DNA from 3 places in the Telluria sp. GW821-FHT07G12 genome. Region 2 is predicted to be linked to each of the others. Evidence: predicted binding sites of a transcription regulator. Region 2 holds the regulator's gene; each other region holds the start of a gene.
The links. The regulator FNR, encoded in region 2, switches genes on or off when oxygen is low (the NO sensors DNR and NnrR bind a similar motif). The targets are predictions, from matches to a motif close to TTGATNNNNATCAA.
Positions count from the first base shown of each region.

Region 1: the regulator FNR is predicted to act here: its motif matches at 4,114-4,127, upstream of cqsA (alpha-hydroxyketone-type quorum-sensing autoinducer synthase).
Region 3: the regulator FNR is predicted to act here: its motif matches at 3,513-3,526, upstream of AC07PE_RS26745 (hemerythrin domain-containing protein).

Region 1 covers NZ_JBWKQA010000002.1:539,053-546,690, reverse strand. Annotated here, with positions in the region: gene AC07PE_RS10575 (fatty acyl-CoA reductase) at 1-863, opposite strand, end outside; gene AC07PE_RS10570 (DUF2156 domain-containing protein) at 867-1,883, opposite strand; gene AC07PE_RS10565 (class I SAM-dependent methyltransferase) at 1,981-2,628, opposite strand; gene cqsA (alpha-hydroxyketone-type quorum-sensing autoinducer synthase) at 2,805-4,046, opposite strand; gene AC07PE_RS10555 (sensor histidine kinase) at 4,264-5,586, shown strand; gene AC07PE_RS10550 (response regulator) at 5,602-6,603, shown strand; gene AC07PE_RS10545 (hypothetical protein) at 6,600-6,746, shown strand; gene AC07PE_RS10540 (DMT family transporter) at 6,858-7,638, opposite strand, start outside.
Region 2 covers NZ_JBWKQA010000002.1:191,672-199,309, reverse strand. Annotated here, with positions in the region: gene cydB (cytochrome d ubiquinol oxidase subunit II) at 1-921, opposite strand, end outside; gene AC07PE_RS09165 (cytochrome ubiquinol oxidase subunit I) at 928-2,355, opposite strand; gene fnr (fumarate/nitrate reduction transcriptional regulator Fnr) at 2,551-3,321, shown strand; gene udk (uridine kinase) at 3,322-3,963, opposite strand; gene AC07PE_RS09150 (hypothetical protein) at 4,162-4,488, shown strand; gene AC07PE_RS09145 (ribonuclease domain-containing protein) at 4,585-5,112, shown strand; gene AC07PE_RS09140 (M1 family aminopeptidase) at 5,179-7,638, opposite strand, start outside.
Region 3 covers NZ_JBWKQA010000013.1:7,049-14,686, reverse strand. Annotated here, with positions in the region: gene AC07PE_RS26750 (DUF349 domain-containing protein) at 1-2,604, opposite strand, end outside; gene AC07PE_RS26745 (hemerythrin domain-containing protein) at 2,689-3,336, opposite strand; gene AC07PE_RS26740 (winged helix-turn-helix domain-containing protein) at 3,572-4,804, opposite strand; gene AC07PE_RS26735 (exonuclease SbcCD subunit D C-terminal domain-containing protein) at 5,082-6,329, shown strand; gene AC07PE_RS26730 (AAA family ATPase) at 6,326-7,638, shown strand, end outside.

The sequences.
Region 1 (7,638 bases), 350 kb from region 2:
GCGTCGGCCACCTTCACGCCTTCGAGCCAGCCGGGCACGGGGCCCTGCAGCGTGCTTTCGATGATCGAAGGCCGCAGGACGCTCATGGCGCGGCCCTGCATGCCCTGCACGGCCAGCTGCTCGCCCATCCACTTGGTGAAGGTATAGGTGTCGTTCCAGCCGTGGCGGTTGGCTTCGCGGATGCCGAGCGCGGTCAGGGCCTGCTCCAGCTGTTCCGGGTCGCGCACCCGTTCCCTAACCCTGGCGATGCGGCGCTGCAGCCCGTCGACGAGGGCCGCGATGTCGTAGTTACCGTCGGCGCCGCGCGGGATGGGCGTGCGTCCCGCCGGGTCGACCATCTTCTCGACGATCTCGCCGCGCCGGTAACCGTGCACGTAGCAGGTCGACACCTGCACCAGCGGCGCATTGGCGGCGCGCGCAAGCGCCGTCAGGTGGTGCAGGCTGAGGGTGTTGATGGCCAGCGCCTGGTCGAGCGGCTCGCGGAAGTTCACGCTGGCCGCCGCGTTGATCACCAGGTCGGTGCGCGCCGCCAGGGCGCGGAAGGCATCCAGGCCGATGCCGAAATGCGGCTCGGTGACTTCGCCGGTCACGCACTCGACCTGCTCGTCGAAGAAGCGCTCCAGCCAGGCCCCGCGCTCGGCGCGCAGGGTGTCGAAGATCGAGGACGTCGCGACCTGGCGCCGGAAGCGCTCGCGGGCGTCGCCGTCCTTGCCGCCGCGGATCAGGAGGATCACGCCTTTCAGGTCGGGCACGGTGCGGACCAGTTTTTCGAGCACGACCTTGGCCAGGAAGCCGGTCGCGCCGGTCAGGAGGATGCGCTTGCCGGACAGGGCGGCCGGTACGCTGAATGGATGCGTCGTCATGGTTCAGATGATGCGGGTGAGGCGGAACATGGCTGTCATCGCCAGCGCCGGCATGGCGTTGCGGTGGCAGCAGTAGGTCTTTTCGATGCGGCCCTGGAAGCGCGACTTGGCGAATTCCAGGCCCTTGAAGTTGTACAGGAAGTCCATGCGCTCGCGGATCACCGACATGGTGGCGCGCAGCAGCCGCGACTCCTGCGGCTCGACACCGCCGCCCATCTGCAGCGGCACCAGGCCGAGGTCGACGTAAGGCACGCCCTCTTCCTGGAACACGGCCAGCGCGTGGGCCATCAGCGCATACCACAGGCCCTGACGGAAGTTGGCGGACGAGCGCGAGATGTTCGGCACATAGCCGGTCAGGCGGCCATCCTTGTAGATCGGGTCGAAGAAGATGAAACCGACCGCCTCGCCGTTCAGCATGGCGTAGAAATAGCGCGTGCCTTCGCGGTAGTCGATCAGCATGGGCCGGATCAGGAAGCGGATCTCGTTGTTCTTGCAGCGCCGGGTGCGGATCCAGGCTTCCGAGATGCGCTTGACGTCGTGGTCGAAGCCGCCCTCGCGAATCTCGATGCCCTGGGCGCGGGCGCCGTTGACGGCGGTGCGGATGATCTGCTTGCGGGCGCCGCGCAGGCTCCAGCCGGACAAATCGATCTTCGATTCGCTGCCGAACTGGGTGCCGTAGTAGCCGTGGCGGCCGTGCAGGTGGTCGACCACGGCCTTGCTGACCTGGACGAACAGGGCGCGGGGAAAGCGCTCGAGGAAGCGGTCCAGCATTTCCGCGCGCAGCGAGGGTGCACACACCGGGTCGGCCAGCGCGAACTGCATCCCCCAGTGCTGGGCGTAGGCGATGTAGCCGACGCCGGGCAGCTCGAAATAGGACATGTCCGGCTGCATGGTCGAAAAGGACATCGGGTGGCTGCCGTACTGCTTCAGCCAGGCGACGCGGCGTGCGAGGTCGGCGTGGACAGCAGCGTCGGCCTGGGCGGCGGACGGCCGGGTTAGCGCGATGGCGGTGTCTGTCATGGGGTCTCCGCTAGGGTTGCGAGCGGCCTGCCATCCGTCCGCGGCTTGCGGCGGGATGGAGGACGTTCAGGCTCGGGAAATACGTGAAGACCCGGCCTCAGGCCGGTTTCTCGCCCAGCACGGACCAGTAACAGTTCAGCAGCAGCAGCTTGTAGTGCTTCTGCTCGTGGATGCGCAGACCCAGCTTTTTCATCCACTCCGGGTAGTTGTAGATGTTGTGGAAGGCGTTCCCGGCGAACAGCCAGAAGAAGCCGACCGCGCCGTACCAGTAGAGGGTCTTCACCAGCCGGCTCAGGACATTCCCGGTCGGGAAGGAGAAGTCGCCGACCACCACCTGGGCGCCCGGTTTGCCGAGGCGGATCAGGTGCTGCAGCACCTTCACCATCATGTCTTCATGGAAGACGTTGAGGAAGAAGTTGGCCACGACCATGTCGTAGCGCTCCTCTTCCTCGACCTTCATGATGTCGCTGTGGACCTGGCGGATGTTGACCTCCACGCCCTCCTTGACCAGGTTGGCCTGGAACTTCTTCAGCATGGTCTCCGACAGGTCGACCACCGTCACCTCGGCGCCGCGCTGCGCGGCATATACCGCATCCCTGCCGTGCCCGACGCCGGCGAACAGCACCTTGTCGCCGGGCTGCAGCCGGTCGAGCATGGCGATCTTGCACTTATGGATGGATTTGCCGCTGTAGAAGGCGCTCAGCCAGTCATAGATCGGCCCTACCAGCTTGTATTTGTCTCTCACGCTTTGTCTCCTCTTGACCCTCGGCTTTGATAGCTCGTTGTATTGGTCACTTGCCGTTCATGCATCAACTCTTGCATTTACGTTAAGTTCCATAAGAGTAAGCGAAAGCGTCAAACCTCCACGTTTTAGTCGTTGGCTTTACGAGCCAACATTCTGGCTTTGTGAGTCACCCGCAATCAATGAATGCGGCGACGGCGGGCCGTCGAGGTCCAGCTTTCCAGGTCGACCTCCTCCCGCATGTCGGCGCAGGCATCCAGCAGCTTGGCGATCTCGCGCTTGCTCAGGCCGCAGTTCAGGGTCAGGCGCACCAGCGCGCGGTTCTTGGGGGTGGCCGGGGCGCAGAACACGGCGCCCTGGATGCCGCGGTTTTCCAGCGCCTTGCGCAGTACCAGGGTCTTGGGCTCGGTGCCTACCTCCAGCGCGATGATCTGCTCGCTGCCTTCGTCGGCGCAATATCCCAGCCGTCCGAGGCCGGTGCGCACTTCCTCGGTGATGCGGCGCAGCGTGGCGCGGCGGGCGTCGGCGCGCTCGACGAAGTCGATGGCGACGTCGAACCAGGCCAGTTCGTGATTCAGCATGCAGGAGCTGAAGATGGCGGGGCGCGACTCGGACAGGAAATAGGGTTTGAAGCGGCTCGAACAGGTAATGATGCCGGCGCGCCCTGCGAAGGCCTTTGCCAGGGAGGCGGTGCGGAAGTGCACGCGGTCCTCGAGCCCGGCCTCGATCACCAGCCCGGCGCCGCGCGGGCCGTGGGTGCCGAGCGAATGCGATTCGTCGACCACCAGCACGCTGCCGGTCTTTTCGGCCAGCGCGAGGACGTCGTGCAGGGGCGCCAGGCTGCCGTCGGTGCTGTACAGGGCATCGACGACGATCACGCCGGCGCCGTGCTTGTTCAACTGCCGTTCCAGGTGCTCCATATTATTGTGCAGGAAGGGCACCACCTGGCCCCCGCCCAGCCTGACCCCGTCCCACAGCGAGGCATGGGCCATCATGTCGAGGTAGACCGGCACGCCCGGTTCGGAAACGCTCTGCAACAGCCCCACATTGGCGGCCCAGCCCGATTGCGCCAGGATGGTCTCCTGGGCGCCCATGAAATCGGCGAATTTTTCTTCCAGCCGGTGCTGCTGGCTGCCGGCCTGCAGGTAGACGGCGGACATCAGCGACTGCCCGCCATTGCCGGTCAGGACACGGGCCTGGGCATCGAGCAGGACCGGTTCGTTGGCCAGGCAAAGGTAATCGTTGCCGGCAAGCATCACCGCGCCTGGCCCCTGCCGCTTCCAGACGTGCACGTGTTCGCCGCCCATTAATTGTTCGATGCGGTCGATGTGGTGGGCGTCCATGCGCTTCGTGACGAAGGACGGCATGCGCAGGGTGGCGGCGGGACGGGCGGTGATCTGGGCGGCGTTGACGATAGACATGTTTTCCTCCGGAAAAAATTTTATTGTGTCCCTGCACAAGGCTTCTTCGCGTCTCTCCGCCGCACAATTGACCGAGATCAATCTCGACTGAGCGCTTTCCGTCAAGCTCAATCAAAAATTGAGTGAGATCAATTTCGAATTGACAAGTAATGAAAACAAACGGTCTATGACCGGGAGCTACCGAGTGAAGAGTCTGCTGTACAGGAGTGTTGCGAGCATGAGCGCGCCGATCAGGGCGCGTTATCGCCTGACCCGGCCCGCGTTGCTGGCATGGCTGCTGCGCCAGGAGCAGCAGCAGGAGTATTCCGTCATGCGTCTGCACTTCCTGGCGTGGCTGGGTTGCATCGGCATGCCCTTGTACTACCTCATCTGGACAACCTGGTTCCCCCAAAAGTTCGAGAGCCTGGACCTGCGCGTGATCGGTTTTGTGCTGTGTCTGCCTGCGCTGTTGGTCCCGCGCAAAATAAAGGGCAATTGGCTGCGCGTTTACGAGTTCGTCAGCGTGACCTACGTGATGCCCTTCTTCTTCAGCTTCATGTTCCTGATGAACCACGGCTCGGCCGTCTGGGGCGAATCGCTGCTGGTGGCGCTGATCGCGCTGTTCCACTTCGACTGGCTGTTCGCGCTGGCGTCCTGCGCCCTCGGCGCGCTGGCCGCCTGCTTGCTGTACGTGACGGTCGGCGACCCGGACGCCATGCGATCAGGGTTGAGCGCCTTCCCGCTTGCAATGGAACAGATGCCGATCTACGTCTTCACGATCGTGATCGTGTCGGTCACCAAGGTCGGACGCCGCGTGCTCGCGCGCGAGAAGCTGTCCGGCATGTCGCAGGCGCTGGCGATGGTGTCGCACGAACTGCGCACGCCCCTGATCAGCATCGCCGCCAACGTGCGCGGGATCGGGCGCGCACACCTTGGCCATGAAGACGGGGTGCCGGAAGCACTTGCACGCATCCAGTTCGAGGTGCGCCACATGAACCAGATGATCGACCTGTTCCTGTTGTCGGCGTCGGCCATGAGCCAGCAGCTGGTGCCCTCCGAGCGGCTGTCGATGGCGGAGATGGTCGAGGCGGTGATCGGGCGCTTCCCCTTCGCCAATGAGGAGCAGCGGGGGCTGGTGGACGTGGTGGTGCGCAAGGACTTCGCCTTCCTCGGCCGCCAGGAACTGGGCGCGGTGGTGCTGCTCAACCTCCTGCGCAACGCCCTCAAGGCGGTGGCGCGCGCCGGCAAGGGCAAGGTGCGCATCATCGTCGACGGATCCCGCCGGCGCCCGCGCCTGCTGCTGATGGACAGCGGCTGCGGCATCGCGGCGAAGCAGCTGCCCTACATCTTCGAACGCTTTTATTCCTGGCCGCCGAACACCGGTTCGGGCATCGGCCTGGCGCTGTGCAAGGACATCGTGCACGCCTGGCACGGCAAGATCCGCTGCCGCTCGCGCGAGCAGGTCTATACCGTGTTCGCGCTGGAGTTCCCGGCGGAGCGGCGCGCCACGATGCGCACCGCGGGTCCTCCCTCCGCACTGGCTCCTTCCCCGCGCCCCTGACGACCGAGGCTTACCATGACTCTCCCGATCTACCAGCACCCGACCATGACCGTCCTCGTCGACGACAGCCCCAGCTTCATCCACAGCCTGCGCTACCAGCTCGGCCCGAGCTTCCCCAGCATCGGCTTCAGCGATACGGGCGCGGCGATCGCCTGGCTGCGCGAGCACGGCGCCGCCCCCGCCTCGCTGGCCGGCCTGCTCTCGCCCAGCGTGGACACCTACACGCTCTCGCCCCAGCCCTACAACATCGCCCTGCACGTCGAGCAGGTATGCGGCATCCGCACCCAGCCCCGGCGCTTCATGACGCCCTCGGTGCTGGTGGTCGATTACTCGATGCCGGGCATGAACGGGATCGAGTTCTGCGAGGCCGTGCGCGACCTGCCGTGCCGGAAGATCCTGCTGACCGGCGTCGCCGACGAGCGCGTCGCCATCGAAGCCTTCAACCGCGGCCTGATCGACCGCTACGTGCGCAAGAGCGACGCCCACGCCCTCGACCGCCTCGAAGAGGAACTAACCCAGCTGCAGGAGGGCTACTTCCTGGCGCAGTCGGCGTCGCTGCGCATGCTGCTCGCGCTGCACGACTACAGCTTCGTCAACGACTCCGCCATCTGCGGCCTGGTGCGCGAACTCGGCGCCCGCCACAAGATCGTCGAGCACTACCTGTACAAGACCCCACCCGGCTTCCTGATGTACGACCGCGACGCCCGCCCCTGGCTGCTGGCCGTCGAGACCGAGCAGAGCATGAACGCCCACTTCGAGATCGCGCTCGACGGCGGCGCGCCGCCATCGCTGCTGGAGGCGCTCGAACAGCGCCGCGTGGTGCCGAACTTCAGCGACGGCGACGGCATGTACTCGCCGGTACGGCACAAGGAATGGCACCGTTTCACCTCGCCGGCCCTGACCTGCCACGGCCGCGAGCTGTATTACTGGGCCATGTTCGCGCTCGACCCGGACGTCCTCGAGGGCCATGTGGACTCGTTTGCCGACTTCCTGCGCCGGCATCCGGGCAACGCGTGAGGCGAACTCAGATTCCGGCCAACGGCAGCGTCAGCTTCGACATGCAGGTGGCCGTGCCGGCCGAGCTGGCGGCGGGTAGCGGCAAGCTGAGCTGGAAGCTGGATGGCGGGCCGGGCGTGGGTAAGATGATCGCCCTGCACTGAGTTGACTGGAAGCCGGCCGCCCGGATTGCTGGTGGCCGGTTTTTTGTTTGCTTGTTCGCTCCCGTCGGTTAGTTGCAAATTGTAGAAATACACAGACGCCGAGAAGCGCCATCAAGCCTTCCGCGCGGCCCGGCTGCCCAGCACCAGCCCGATGCCACCCAGAATCGCCAACGCCGCCACGCACAGCCGCAACGTGAAGGCCTCGCCCAGCAGGAAAACCCCGCCGACAGCGGCAATCAGCGGCACCGACAGCTGCACCACCGCGGCTCGCAACGAGCTCAAATGGCGCAAAGCCGCATACCAGACCACATAACCGAGCCCGGACGTCAGTGCGCCGGACGCGATCGCCAGCCCCACCCCGCGCGCGTCCGCATGCGCCCGCGCCGCGAAGACCAGCGCCAGCAGGATGCCGAGCGGCGCCGCACGCAGGAAACTGGCGGCGGTGGCGGCCAGCGGGTCCTTCGCGCCGCGCCCGCGCAGCGAGTAGCCGCCCCAGGCCACGCCGGCGCCCGCCATCAGTACGGCCCCCGGCAGGGACGGCGCGGCGGCGCCCGGCAACAGCAGCACCGCCAGCCCGGCCGTCGCCATGACCAAGCCCAGCCAGCCCGGCGGCGCAAAGCGTTCGCCTGCCAGCAGCCCTGCTCCCAGCATGCTCAGTTGCACTGCGCCGAACAGGATCAGGGCGCCGGTGCCGGCCGGCAGCGACACGTAGGCAAACGAGAACAGTGCCACATAGGCGAACAGCAGCCCGGCCGAGCGCCAGTCCCCGGCCCCCATCACCGGCTGGCGCTTTGCCCGCATCACGATGGCCAGCACCAGCGCGCCGGCCGCCAGCCGCACTGCGCCGAAGGAAGCCGGGTCGATCCGGTCCTGCTGCAGCGCCAGCCGGCAC
Region 2 (7,638 bases):
CAGCGTGCCGACCAGCGCGAAGCTCTGGGTGGCCGGCGGCGCGGCCGCCTCCCAGATCGTGATGAAGGGTGGGACGATGTGCGGCCAGATGCTGATCGCCATGCCCGTAAAGCCCAGCAGCACCAGCGCCAGCGCGGCGGCGAAGGGTTGCCAGGACGGACTGCGCTGCAGCGACCACAGCAGCCAGAAGGCGGCTGCCGCCACCAGCAAGGGCACCGGCGACAGGATCAGCAGGTTCGGGAAGCTGAACCAGCGCTCGGCCACCTGGTGCTGGGCTAGAGGCGTCCACACGCTGACCACGGCGATGGACGCCAGCAGCAGCCAGGTGAGGGGCCGCGCCAGCTTCAGCATGCGTTCATGCAGTTCGCCGCCGGTCTTCATCACCAGCCAGGTCGCGCCCAGCAGTGCATAGGCGATCATGACGCCGCCGCCGGACGCCAGCGGGAAAGGCGCGAACCAGTCCAGCGGCCCGCCCGCGTAGCTGCGTCCCGACACCGGAATCCCGGAAAGGAAGGCGCCCAGCGCCACGCCCTGGAAAAAGGCCGCCGCCATCGAACCGCAGATGAAAGCCAGGTCCCAGATCGGCCGTTCGCGGTCGTTGGCCTTGAAGCGGAATTCGAAGGCCACGCCGCGGAAGATCAGGCCGATCAGCATGAAGATCAGCGGCAGGTAGAGGCCGGGCAGGATCACCGCATAGGCCACCGGAAAGGCCGCCAGCAGCCCTTCCCCGCCCAGCACCAGCCAGGTCTCGTTGCCGTCCCAGATCGGCGCCACCGAGTTCATCATCGTGTCGCGGTCGCGCCTGGCCGGGACGAAGGGATAGAGCATGCCGATGCCGAGGTCGAAGCCGTCCAGCACCACGTACATGAAGACGGAGAAGAAGATGATGGCTGCCCAGACCGCGGTGATGTCGATGTCCATGCTCGTTCAGGTGATGTTGTCTTCGTTGGCCGAGGCCTCGGCTTCCGGCACCGACAAGGGCCGCGCCGGCGTGCGTCCCTGGCCCGGCCCGCCCCGCGCCGCGCGGGTGGTGTCGAAGGCTTGCGGCCCCTTGCGCACCAGGCGCAGCACGTAGGCGATGCCGACCCCGAACACGAACAGGTAGGCGGCCACGAACAGGGCCAGGCTCAAGGCAAGCGGCCCGGCGGAGATTTTCGAGGCGCCATCCGCCGTGCGCAGCACGCCATAGACGATCCAGGGCTGGCGCCCGACCTCGGTGGTGATCCAGCCGGCCAGCACTGCCAGCAGGCCCGCCGGGCCCATCCACATCGCCATTGTCAGGAAGCCGCGGCTGTCGTACAGCCGCTTTTTTAGCCGCAGCCACAGGCTCCAGGCGCCCAGCGCGATCATCAGCAGGCCCAGGCCGACCATCGTGCGGAAGCTCCAGAAAAGAATCAGCGAGTTGGGCCGCTCGTTCTTCGGGAATTCCTTCAGACCCTTGATCTGGCCGCCCCAGGTGTGGGTCAGGATCCAGCTGCCGACGCGGGGGATGCCGACGGCCAGCCTGGTCTCCTCGTCCTTCATCGACGGGATGCCGAACAGCAGCAGCGGCAGCGGCTTGTTCCCTTCGTTTTCCCAGTGTCCCTCGAGCGCCGCGATCTTGGCAGGCTGGTGCTGCAGTGTGTTCAGGCCGTGCATGTCCCCGACCACGGCCTGGATGGGCGCGACGATCAGCACCATCCACATCGCCATCGACAGCATGGTGCGCACCGCTTCATTGCCACGTCCCTTCAGCAAATGCCAGGCGGCCGATCCGCCCACGAACAGCGCCGTCGACAGGAACGCGGCGATCGACATGTGCACCAGCCGGTACGGGAAGGAAGGATTGAAGATGATCTTGAGCCAGTCGACCGGCACCATGCGACCCTCGACGATGGCATAGCCCTGCGGCGTCTGCATCCAGCTGTTGGAGCCGAGAATCCAGGTGGCGGAGATCAGCGTGCCGAGCGCGACCATGCAGGTGGCGAGGAAATGCAGGCCGGGCCCGACCTTGGTCCAGCCGAACAGCATCACACCCAGGAAGCCGGCTTCGAGGAAGAAGGCGGTCAGCACCTCATAGGCCAGCAGCGGCCCGGTGATGGCGCCGGCGTATTCGGAGAAATAGCTCCAGTTGGTGCCAAACTGGTAAGCCATCACGATGCCGGAGACCACGCCCATGCCGAAGGTCACGGCAAAGATCTTCAGCCAGAAGTGATACAGGTCGACAAAGACCTGGCGCTTGGTCTTCAGCCAGCACAGCTCGAGCACGGCCAGGTAGCTTGCCAGGCCGATAGTGATGGCCGGAAACAGGATGTGGAACGACATCGTGAACGCGAACTGCAGGCGCGCCAGGTCCAATGCCGCCAAGCCGAACATGTGAGCTCCCCTTATTGTTGTGTGCCGAATCTAGCACGCGCGGGGGTGCGCACGATTGCCAGGGTGGCAAGGCTGGTCCGGGATCAAAATGCGACAGAGTGTGAACAGGACATTAAAGCTCAGCCTGATGGCGGCCCGCTCCTTGAACAGCACCCGTATAATCACGGACATTCACACCCTTCGCCCGCCTACCCGATGATCCAGGCCATCAGCTTCCCCAATGACGACAAGCCGCTGAACGTGCAGACCCTGAAGGCCAGCTGCGTGGCCTGCAGCATGCACCAGCTCTGCCTGCCGATGGGCCTGGAAGATGCGGACATCGAGCGCCTCGACAAGATCATCGGCCGCCGCCGCCGGGTGGCGCGCGACGAGCACCTGTACCGCAAGGACGACCCATTCCGCAACCTGTACGCGGTGCGCTTCGGGCATTTCAAGACTTACCAGATCAACGCGGCCGGCGAGACCCAGATCACCGGCTTCCAGATGGCCGGCGAATTGCTCGGCATGGATGCGATCAGCAGCGAACGCCACCATTGCGATGCCGTCGCGCTCGAGGACAGCGAAGTCTGCGAGATCCCCTTCGCCAATCTGGAAGACCTGTTCGGCCAGGTGCCCACCCTGCTGCGCCACTTCCACCGCATGATGAGCAGCGAGATCACGCGCGAGCAGAACGCGATGCTGCTGCTCGGCAATATGCGGGCGGAGCAGCGTTTCGCCGTTTTCCTGGTCAACAAGTCGGCCCGCTACGCCGCGCGCGGCTATTCGCCGACCCAGTTCGCCCTGCGCATGTCGCGCGAAGACATCGGCAACTACCTGGGATTGACGATCGAGAGCATCAGCCGCTTGCTGTCGCGTTTCAAAAAGATGGGCTTGCTGGCCATCGACAAGCGCGAGGTGACCCTGCTCGATCCGGCGCGCCTGAAGGCGCTGGCGGCCGGGACCGAGCAGTGCAGTCCGATGGCCTGATCAGGGCTGTTTCAGCTTTCCAATGACGCTCGCCACCTTGGTGGTGATGACGTCGACGGCCGGGCCGTTCGCGCCGTGCGGCAGGATGACGTCGGCGTGGCGCTTGGTCGGTTCGATGAATTGCTTGTGCATCGGACGCACTGTTTCCAGGTACTGGTTGACGATGCTGTCCGTCGTGCGGCCGCGCTCGGAGATATCCCTTTGCATGCGGCGGATGAAACGCACGTCCGGCGCCGTGTCGACGAAAATCTTCAGCGACATCATCTTGCGCAAGTCCGCGTCGTACAAGGCGAACAGGCCTTCGATCACGATCACCGGCGCCGGCTTGACCGGAATGGTCTTGCTGGAGCGGTTGTCGATCGTGAAGTCGTATTCCGGCATCTGGATCGTTTCGCCATTACGCAGGGCCTGGACATGCTGCACCATCAGCGCCCAGTCGAAGGCGTCCGGATGGTCGTAATTCTGCTTGCGGCGGACTTCGGGGGTGAGGTCGGACTGGTCGTTGTAGTAGTCGTCCTGCATCACGACCGAGACCATTTCGGCGCCGAAGGACGCCAGCACCTGCTGGGTCACCGTCGATTTGCCGCTGCCGCTACCGCCGGCGACACCGATGACAAAGGGTTGGAAGGAAATCTGGTTCATCCCCGAATGATACCGGAGCGGCGCGCGAACCGACAGGGGGATGGCCCCGAGTCAGCCTTCCAGGTACAGCTTTTCGGTCGCATTCCTCAACTCGGCATGGGGCAGGAACTGGTCCGAGATGGTAAGAATTGCATGCATCCCTGATCCTGAACTATTTGCTGTTGTGGTGATCTTACCAAGCTATATAAGGAGATGATCATGAAAACAATGCAAGTCCTTCTCATCAGCAGCATGATTAGCTTGTCCCTGGCAGCATGCAGCGCGACAGGCAGCCGCGACAGCGACATGAGCGGCAGCTCGGCAACGGGTTCGACGGCAAGCGGCTCCGCCTCCAGCAGCACGACGGAAGGCAACGCGATGGGTACCACCGGCAGCGGCCAGAGCGGCGCCGCGGGTTCGCCCGCCACCGGCAGCCCGGGTACGGTGGGTGCTTCGGGCCAGGGCGCCGGCGCAACGTCGACGACCCCGCCAACCACCCCGCCTAGCACCCCGCCAACCGACACGCCGCCGGCAGACCGGCGTTAAGTGGCGACGCATCGCGCTTGCCCGGCTGCCATGGCGGACACCGCCAGGCCGGGCAGCGATCGCCGGCTGCGTCGGCGAACCTGGCGGAGAAAGATGATGTCCAGACCCGTTGCAGTAAGTTATTTGGATCGGTCAATCGAAGAACACGGGATGCGGCGACATGGAATGCTCGGGCGCGGCAGCAACATGGGGAACGCCTTATATGCAATCGACTACGACCAGTTACCGCCCGAAGCCCGTAAGACCATCGGGCTGATCGTGACCGACGGGCCATTTCCTTACCCGGGGAAAGATGGTGACTTCTTTGGGAACAGTTTTGGCGATCTGCCGAGCGGCAGGTACCTCGAGTACACGGTCCCGACGCCCGGACTCAAGCATCGGGGCAAACGACGAATCGTCGCCAGGTGTACCACCACCCAGCTTTTCTTCACCGCATGCCATTACGAGCGAGTCCAGGTTCGCGGAGGAACGAAAGCCGAGCGAGACGAAGAACGTGAGAATGCCACTTATGCCATTGATGAGGAGTGGAGAAACGGGTTCTACATCATTACCGGCATGTCACCAGGTCTGAGGCAAGCTGTCGATGAAGCGGTGAAGTCGAAGGCCAAGCAACACGCAACTTAGCCCCCAAATCTTAACAATGGACGGAAGTCGGGATCGAAGCCTCGTTCAGCGCTTCGACCCCGGTGCTCAGTCGATACTGATCTCCTTGCGATTATCCCGCGACACCCGGTCGATCATCTTGTTGTAAGGATCGACGCCAACTTCGAAAGGCCGCTCCTTCACCGTCACGGTCAGCACCGGATTGGCCCCGGACAGCACGCGCTTCTCCAGCAACAGCACCTTCTCGTCCGCCTCCTTGGCCCCCTTGGCGCGCGCAAACACGCCGATCTCCACCGGCTCGTCGTAGGCGCGCGGAGTCTCCTTGCCCTTGCCGTCGGCCTGCATCTTCGCCAGGTGCAGCTTCATGGTCACGTCCCACTGGCCGTCGGCGCGCTTCTTCGCGCTCGCCTCAGTCACCCGGTTGTCGTAGAAGACGATCTTTTCGAACAGGTCGGTGATGAGCGCCTGCTTGTCCGCCGGCGCTTCGGCGCGGATATACGACACCAGCTCGGCCGAGGTCGTGAACGGCGACTCCTGGTAGCCCTTGTCCTGGAGGAAGCGCTTCAGCGCGCGGTTCAGGGCCTCTTCGCCGATCTCGTCGCGCAGGCGGTAGAAGATCAGGCTGCCCTTGCGGTAGTGGATGTACTGCTGGTTTTCCACGCGCATCAGCGGCAGTTCTTCGATGGCTTCGCTGCCGCGCGAGCTGAGGTAGCGGTCCAGCTCATAGCGCAGGAAGCGGCGCATCTGGTGGCGGCCGTATTCCTTCTCCATGACCATCAGCGCCGAATACTGCGACAGCGATTCGATCAGCATGCTCGAGCCCTGCACGTTGGCGGCGGTGACCTGGTGACCCCACCACTGGTGCGCCATTTCGTGGGCCGTCACGTAGAAGACGTAGTCGATGGCTTCCTTGTCGCGCAGGTCGGCGATGAAGCCGATCGCTTCCGAGAACGGGATCGTGTTCGCGAACGACTGCGCAAAGCTGGCGTAGTTCGGGAACTCCAGGATGCGCACCTGCTTGTGCTGGTAAGGCGTGAACTGGGTCGTGTAGTAGTCCAGCGCCTTTTGCGTGGCCTCGATCATGCGGTCCACGTTGTAGCGGTGCTTGGGATCGTGGTAAATCTCGATCGGGATGCCGTGCCAGTCGCCCTTCTTGACCTGCCAGTTGGCCGACAGGTAGGCGAAGAAAGGCATCATCTTCTGGTCCATCTTGTACTGGAAGTAGTTGCGGCCGTTCTCCTTCCACGACTTCTGCAGGTAGCCAGGCGCCAGCGCGATCTGGTCGCCGCTGGTCGAGACGGTCGTCTCGAAGTTGATCCAGTCCGCGTCGGCGCCGAACATCGTATTGGCGCGCGCTGCCTGGTCTTCCAGCTTGGCCATGCGCTCCGGTTCGCCCAGGCCGCGCTTGCGGCGCTCGTTACGGTCCTGCAGCTCCTGGTCGCGCTGGTAGCCGATCAGCGGGAAGAAGGCGCGGTTGTTGAAGAAAGTGCCGTTGTAGTTGATCGTGTCGGCCTCGCCGTTGTTGCGGAAGCCCGGACGGCGCACGTCGACCGTGAAGTCCAGCGGCAAACGTCCGCCCGGCGGCAGGGCCTGCGCCAGCTTGACGATGCGGAAGCCGAACTTCTTGTCATCCAGCTCGACCTTGTGCGCGGGCAGTCCGGACAAGGTGGTCTCCACGTCCGGATTCAGCTGCAGGCGCAGGGTGTCGAGCGGCTGGCCGGTCTTGTTCTGCAGGACGTAGTGCCCCTTGATCAGCACACGGCGCTGGTCCGGATAGATGTCCACCGCGGCGCTGACGTCAGTGATCTTCGCGTGCGGCAGGTCCTTGTACTTGCGATAGGTCTTTTCGTAGTCCGCGCTCTTGTCCATGGCCACGTCGCCGGCTTCGTAGCGCGCGAGGGTATTCGTGTTGTGGAAGATCCAGCCGCCCACGCCGGCGAAGGCGACCAGGCACAGCGCCAGCGCCACGCCGGACGCGCCCTTCAGGCGGCGGCCGGCGTGGCGCACGCGCGAGCGCCAGTCCAGCGACAGCCCGCGCACCCAGAAGGCCTGGGCCAGGATCAGGGAAGCCACGGTGAACAGGCTCCAGTACAGCGCAAACCACGCCCAGCCGGCGATGAAGTGGCCATAGCCGTTCATGTCCGAGTAAGGGGTGCGCGGCAGGCCGGCGATGTTCATCAGGTTGTGATCGAAGTGCATGAAGCCGGCGACGATCTGCGATACCAGCAGCAGGATCATCAGCAGATAGCCGACGAACTTGTTGTTCGTGATGACCTGCAGGACCACGGCAATCAAGCCCATGAGGACGAAAGGCAGGCCGGAAATCAGGACGCCCTTGACGTAGACCGGCAGCTCGATCGGCGCCCCGCCCTTGACCAGCTGGATCGCCATCGCCGCCAGGCTGCCCGCGAACAGGAAGGCCAGCACCACGCCCATCAGCGCCAGGCTCTTGGCCGCCAGCGGCGCCCAGTTCGGCACCGGCATGGCGTCGTTGACGTCGGCGATCTTGACCTGGCGCTCCTTGAAGATCAGCTCACCGGCGTAGAA
Region 3 (7,638 bases), on a different contig from region 2:
GGCGTCGACCAGGGCCGGCAGCGCGGCCAGTTCGCGCAGCTGGGCGGCGCCGCTCGCTTGCCCGCCCTTCTGTCCATCCTTCTGCCCGCCCTTGTGGCCGGCGCCGTGGCCGGACTTGAGCGAGGATTGCAGCACCTCGACCTGCAGCTTGAGGCGCTCGCGGGCGAACTCGGGGCCGCTGTCGATGCCGGCGCGGATCTCGGCGCGCAGCAATTCGTTCAGCAGCGTGTCGCGGTTGCGCTCCAGCAGCTGGGCATAGCCATCGCGCCCTTCGGGCAGGGCGCGCAGGGCAGCCTCGAAGCGGCCGCGCAGGGCGCGTTCCATGTCGGCGTCGAGCGGCGGCAAGGCATTCCAGCGCGCTTCCCAATCGGCATCGCCGGCACCGGCGCCACTGGCGACCAGCTGCTCCACTTCCTGCACCAGGCGCAGCTTGTCGCGCAGCTGGCCGGCCTGGGCCAGTCCGGCGGCGCGTCTGGCCGCTTCCAGCTGGTGCTGGATCTGGGCCACCGCGGCGTGGTAACGCTTCTCGACCCGCGCCTCGTGGGCGCGCGGCACCGGGCCGATCGCCTGCCACTCGGCCGCGGCGTCGCGCAGCAGCTTGCCGGCCGTGGCCGGGGTGAGCTCCGAAGCTGCCGCTTCCAGGCGCGCGCTGATCGCTTCCTTGGCGGCTTCGTGGGCGCGGCGCTCGATGTCGGCCTCGTGCATGGTCTCCTTGCGGCGCTGGAAGACGTCGTCGCAGACCGCGCGGAAACGCTGCCACAGCGCCTGCTCGCTCTTGCGCTCGAGCGGCAGCGCACGCGCATGCTCCTGCCAGCGCTGCTGCAGGGCGCGCATGGTGTCGAGCGCGTGGCGGTCGTGCGGATCGATGGCGGCGGCGGCCTCGATGATCTCTTCGCGCTCCGCCATCTCGCCCTTGCGCTGCTCTTCCAGCGGTCCCTGCAGGGTGTTCAGGGCGTCGGCGAACAAGGCGTCGAGGCGTTTCTTTTCCTTGCGGTCGATCGCGCCCAGGTGGCTCCAGGCCAGGCGCAGGCGCTGCACGGTGCCGGCCACGTGCTTCCATTCGGCTTCGCCCGACTGCAGGCGTGCGATCTCGGCGTTCGCCTCGTCGATCAGGGCCTGGCCGCGCGCGGCGTTGGCGTGGCGCTCGTCGGCCAAGTGGCGGAAGTGGGCCGCCGCCGGCGCATAGGCCGTGCTGCAGGCGGCGTCGAAACGCTCCCACAGGCTTTTCGGGGCCGCGCCGGACAGGCTGTCGAGCGCCTTCCAGCGTTCGCGCATGGTACCGACCTTCTTGGCCAGCTCGCTCATCGCCAGGTTCTGCGTCGGCAGCGCTTCCACCGACTTGATCAATTCTTCGCGCGACACGTTGCCGCCCCAGCGCGCCCAGTCGGACAGGCGCTTGAGCTCGGCGCGCACATGGGCCAGGCGGTCGGACTGCACCGGCGTCAGGCGCATGCCCTTGTCGCGGGCTTCCTTCAGCGCCTTGTCGAGCTCGGCGGCGGTGCCCAGCGAGCCCTGCTGCAGGGCCGCTTCCATCGCATCGATGGTGTCGAGGAAGTGTTGGTCGGCGCCACGCGACCTGCCCTCGGGCTTGGGCTGGCCTTTCGGCTTGGCGGCGGCAGGAGCTTCCTTCGGCTCGCGCGGCTTGCGCGCTTCCGGCTGCGGCACGCTCGCCAGCAAGGCGTCGAAGCCTTGCTGCAGCGCCGCCATGGCCTCGAGATGCGCGCCCTGCTGCGGCTGCGGCAGGCGGTGCCATTCCTTGCGCAGCGCGGCTGGATTCAGCTCGGCGGCGGGTTTCTCCTGCCGGGCGGCGAGGAAGGCTTGGCGCGCCGCCAGCGCGGCCTGGCCGGCTTCGATTTCATGCAGGCTGGCCTGCAGCTTCTGGGCTTCGAGGCCGACTTCGGCCACCAGGCCGCGCGGCAGCGATGCGTGCTCGGGCGCCTGCAGGGCCTGGGCCTGTTCCTGGGTCAGGGTCTCGAGCCTGGCCGCCAGCTCGGCGGCCGGCAGCGGCTCGGATGGCAGCCTGCGCAGGGCGGCCAGGCGGTCGATCATGGCGCGCTGCAGCTGCACCTGGGCTTCCAGGCGCTGGGCCAGCGCGGCGCGGATGCCGCCGAACTCTTCCTGCAGCTCGGGCGCGGCGATGATCGCCCACTTGCGGTCGAGGTCGGCAACATGATTGGGGGTCAGCAGCTCATCCTTGAGCAGCGAGCGCGCCTGTTCCAGCATGGTCTCGCCGCGCCGGTGCTCGGCCTCGCGGTGCCGGTGGGCGTCCAGGCGCGACTGCATCAGCTTGGCGACGCGGCGGTCGGTATTGCGCATCGCGGTATGGACGCGCTCGAGCAGTTCGGGGCTATGGATGAATTCGGCCGCGCTCAGGCGCAGCTCGGAAAATTCGCATTGGAGGATGAATTCCACCGCGGCGGCCTCGTCGCCCTGGAGCTGGCTCAGCTTTTCGGCCTGCAGCGCGCGCTGCGGGGTCGCACCGGCGCCCGGGCTCGCTGCGCCCGGCCCCGTAGAGGCGGCCTGTTCCGCTCGCGCCTCCTGTCCGGCCGGCTGCTTGTCGCCGGGCTTGTTGTCGCCCGGCCGCTTGAATAGGAACTCGAACATGATGAAATCGCACTTCCAAAATCGCCATCATAACAAGAAACCTGATGGCCTCGCGCCGCCGGACTGGCGCGTGCGGACAGCGCATCAGTGCAAGAGGGAGAGCGTGGCGTAGCGCCGCCCGAATTCGGCGCCCGCCGCACCGTGCGTCTGGGCGTGGGCAGGTGCAGGCCGCTCATACGGCGCGCGGCGCGCTTCGATCGCCTCGACGCAGCCGCGCCGCCCTGCCCCGCGCCGTTCGCGGGCGACGGCGTCGTGCGCCAGCATCTGGTTGGCGATCGCGAACCAGGCCTCGCCGCGCACCAGGCTCCGGGCCAGCGGAAACAGCTCGTGCTCCTCGCGTTCGAGGCGGCAGCGCAGGGCTTCGACGCAGCGCTCGATGGCTTCATGGTAGCTGTCGCGGTCGACGCCGCGGGCGCCCGCATCGACGCAGGCTTCGGCGGCGGCCAGCGCATCGGCGGCGGCGCGGCTGATCTGCTCGAGATCGTGCAGCAGGCCATCGGCCGCGCACGACACGCGGCGCAGAGCCGGCACCAGGAACTTGTCCAGCTTGCGCCAGTGGCAATCGTCGACCACCTGGCGCAGCTCCGTGCACAGCTGGGCCGCCTGGCCGGGCGCCAGGACGCCATCTTCGTCAGGCAAGGCATGCAGCATGCGTAGCAGCGACTGCAGCGCCGAGCGCACGGTGGTCTGTTCCACGGACAGGGCAACGAGAGTGTAGGTTGACGTCAGCATTCGGTCTCCGCTCAGTTTTTCGCCAACACAAAGTTCAGCCTGACCGGCATGGTCGGGGCAAGAACCTGGATGGGAGGCATATGTTTTGAACAGGCCTGAAGGAAGGGTTGGACCCTGTAGTCGTTGTCATCGGCCTGAAAGAGCACCTAGTGTACGGACGGGTCCCGGAGCCAGGTTTGATCTGGCACAAACCGCAAGGGCTCCCGCCCCCATCGGAGGGGGCGGAAGAAACAGCTCAGGCGGCGGCCTGTTGCGGCATGGTAAGCAGGTTGCGCAGGGGTGCGGCGAAGCCTTCGGGAATGGTGCGCGTCACCTCGACCGCCGGGCAGCCGTGCCAGCGTGCGCAGCGCGCCACCGCCGCCGCCAGGTCGCGCAGCAGGCGCTCGCTCGGACGCACGCCGCTCTCGAAAGCGACCGACTTCAGCTCGAACAGCCCGGCCGCGCGGTGCGCCTTGGCGTCGATGCGCCCGATCAGCTGTCCGCGGCGCAGCACCGGCAGCGTGAAGTAGCCGTACTGGCGTTTTTCGGCCGGGGTGTAGCACTCCAGGCGGTAATCGAAGCCGAACAGCTCGAGCGCGCGGCGCCGGTCCCAGACGATGGGATCGAAGGGCGACAGCAGCGTGGTCACGGTCGGGTTCAGGCGCCCCTGCGACGCGTCGTCGAGCAGCGCGGCGTGGTCGGGGTGCACGAACACCGGCTCCTTCCAGCCCTCGACGCGGGCGCGCAGCAGCAGGCCTTCGTCCACCAGCGACTGCAGCGCCAGGTGCGGCGGGCGTGTGCGGTGGTAATCCGGGATCCAGGCCGCCTTCGCCAGCCCCAGCGCCTTCACGGCGCGCAGCACGAATTCGCGCTGGACCTCGGGCATGGTCGGGGTCCGGCTGTCGTCCCAGGGCAGCACGCGTTCGGCGAGGTCGTAGACCCGATGGAAGTTGTGACGCCGCGCGACCATCACCTTGCCGGCCGTGAACAGCGCTTCCAGCGAGCGCTTCTCGGGCTTCCACTCCCACCAGCCGCCGGCCTTGCCGTCGGTGCGTTCGAAATCCGCTGCGCGGGTCGCGCCGTTCACGCGGATGTGTTCGAGCACATGGTCGACCTGCTCGGCATGCCCCTTCATCCAGGACGCGCCGGACTTCCAGCCCATCGAGTGCGGATCGAGCATGCGATGGCGGTACAGGCCATAGTCCTCGACCGGAATGAAGCAGGCCTCGTGAGCCCAGTACTCGAACAGCCTGCCCTCGGCCAGCAGCTGCTCGAGCCAGGCCGGCTCATAGTCGCCCAGGCGGCTCCACAGTACTAAATAAGGGCTGCGCGCGACCACGCTGATGGTGTCGATCTGCAGCACGCCCATGCGGCGGATCGCGGCCAGCACGTCGTCCTTGCCGGCGCGGGCGCGGCGCGGCTGCAGCATGCCCTGGGCCGCCAGGTGCAGGGCGCGCGCGGCGCCCAGGCTAAGGGTGGGTTCGCTCATTCGCCTATTTTATTAGAGCTATTGTCAGCTTGCTCATCTGTCCGAGAACTTTTGTCATGGCGATGCTGTCTGCGCTATAGTGAGCGCCCTGGCTCACCCAGAACCTATCTCAGGGGGGAGGAGGAAGTTGATGACGATGCATGACAAGCGCGGGCAAGGCGCGAGGAGGCCGCATGGCCCAGCCATGCAACGACGAGCAACGCAGCACCCGCTTGTCAGGCGCGTCAGCAACGACTCATCCCTACTGAGATAGGTTCTATCTTCCTGTAAGAAATCCATGCGGCTGCTGCACACCTCCGACTGGCACCTCGGCCAGACCCTGCACAACTTCGACCGGACCTACGAACACCAGCGTTTCCTCGACTGGCTGCTCGAGACCATCGTGGCCGAGCAGGCCGATGCCTTGCTGATCGCGGGTGACATCTTCGACAACTCGAACCCTTCGGCTGCCTCGCAGCGCCAGCTCTACCGCTTCCTGCAGCAGGCGCGGGCCAGGTCGCCGCAGCTGGACATCGTCATCGTCGCCGGCAACCACGATTCGCCGGGCCGCCTGGAAGCGCCAGGCCCGCTGCTCGAAGCCCACGGCACCCGCGTGGTCGGCCACGCCGTGCGCGATGCCGAAGGCAGGATCGACATCGAACGCATGGTGGTGCCGCTGACCGGCCGCGACGGCGAGGTCCGGGCCTGGTGCGTGGCGATTCCCTTCCTGCGTCCCGGCGACGTGCCGCGCGTGGATGCCGGCAATGAGGCCGAGAATGCGGCCATCGACGCCTACCTGTCCGGCATCGCCCTGCTCTACCAGCAGGCCTACGCGCTGGCGCGCTCGCGCTGCGCGAACGGCGAGGCGATTCTCGCGATGGGCCATTGCCACATGGTGGGCGGCGATTCCTCGCCGGACTCCGAGCGCCGCATCCTGATCGGCGGCACCGAGGCCCTGCCCTCCTCCATGTTCGATCCCGGCATCGCCTATGCCGCGCTGGGCCACCTGCACCTGGCGCAAAAGGTCGGCAAGCAGGAACACCTGCGCTATTGCGGCAGCCCGCTGCCGCTGTCGTTCGCGGAAATCGGCTACCAGCACCAGGTGCTGCGCATCGACCTCGATGGCGCCAAAGCGAAGGACGTCGTGCCCCTGCACGTGCCGCGCGCCGTCGACCTGCTGCGCGTGCCGGCCCAGCCGGCGCCCTTGAAACAGGTGATCGCCGAGCTGGTGGGCCTGGACCTGCCGGACGCGCCGCTGCACGAGCAGCCCTACCTGGAAGTGCGGGTGCTGCTGGACGGTCCCGAGCCCAGCCTCCGTGCCCAGGTCGAGGCGGCGCTGGAAGGCAAGCCGGTGCGCCTGGCGAAGATCGAGCCTACCCGCAAAGTGGTCACCGCGCCGGGTGTGAACGCGGCCCTGAGCCTGGACCAGCTGGCCCAGCTGCAGCCTGACGACATCTTCCGCCGCCTGTGGCAGCAGCGCTTTGGCGAGGATGCGCCTGACGACCAGCTGGCCGCTTTCGCCGAACTGATGACGGGGGAACTATGAAGATCCTTCGCATCGGCGGCAAGAACCTGGCCTCGCTGGCCGGCGAGTTCGAGGTCGACTTCGAGAAGGAGCCGCTGGTATCGAGCGGCCTGTTCGCCATCAGCGGCCCCACCGGCGCCGGCAAGAGCACCCTGCTCGACGCCCTGTGCCTGGCCCTGTACGACGCCACCCCGCGCCTGCTCAAGGGTCCGCGCGCCGGCAACTTCCTGCCCGACGTCGGCGACGATGTCCTGTCGGTGCAGGACCGCCGCACCCTGCTGCGGCGCGGCACCGCCGAGGCCCATGCCGAAGTCGACTTCGTCGGCAACGACGAGGGCCGCTACCGGGCGCGCTGGAGCGTGCGCCGTTCGCGCAACCGCGCCGGCGGCGCCCTGCAGCCCGTTACCATGAGCCTGCAGCGCCTGCCGGACTTGAACCCGATCGGCGCCACCAAGACCGAGGTGCTGGGCGAGATCGAGCGCCGCATCGGCCTCTCCTTCGAACAGTTCACGCGCTCGGTGCTGCTGGCCCAGAACGAGTTCTCGGCCTTCCTGCGCACCGACGAGAACGAGCGCGGCGAACTGCTCGAGACCCTGACCGGCAGCGCCGTCTACAGCGAGATCTCGCGCCGCGCCTTCGAGCGCTGGCGCCAGGAGCAGGAAGCGATGCGCCGCCTGAGCTCGCGCCTGCAGGACCAGGCCCCGCTCTCGCCCGCCGAACGCGAGGAGCTCGAAACGCAGCATGCGCAGGCCACGCGGCAGCTCGAGCAGGTCGACGCCCGCCGCGCCGCGCTGGAAGAACGCCTGCGCTGGCACCAGGAGCTGGCCCGTTTGAAATCGGCGGAGACCGCCGCCGAAGCCGCGCTGGCCGCCGCCCAGGCCGACGTGGACGGCGCGGGCGAACGGCGCCGGCGCCTGGCCACGCTGGATGCCGTGCAGCCGGCGCGCCCGCTGATGGCCGACCTCGCGCGCCTGGCCGACGAGCAGCGCCAGGCACAGACGCAACTGGCGTCCGGCGAACAGGAACTGGCACGTGCGCTGGCAGCCCAGCAGGAAGCGCTGCGCGGCCAGATCGAGGCCGAGCGCAAGCTCGAAGCGGCCGAGGAAGCCCTGCGCGCCGCCGGCCCGCAGCTGGACCGCGCCAAGGCCCTCGATGCGACCCTCGACACCCTGGTGCCCGCGCATGCCAAGGCGCGCAGCGCGCGCGACCAGGCCATCGATGAAGCGGCAAAAGCCGAGACGCAGCAGCAGGCGAAGGCCCGCGAACTGGCCGCCGCCCGCGAATCGCTGCAGGCCACCATCGCCTGGCTGGACGGCCAGCGCGCGCTGGA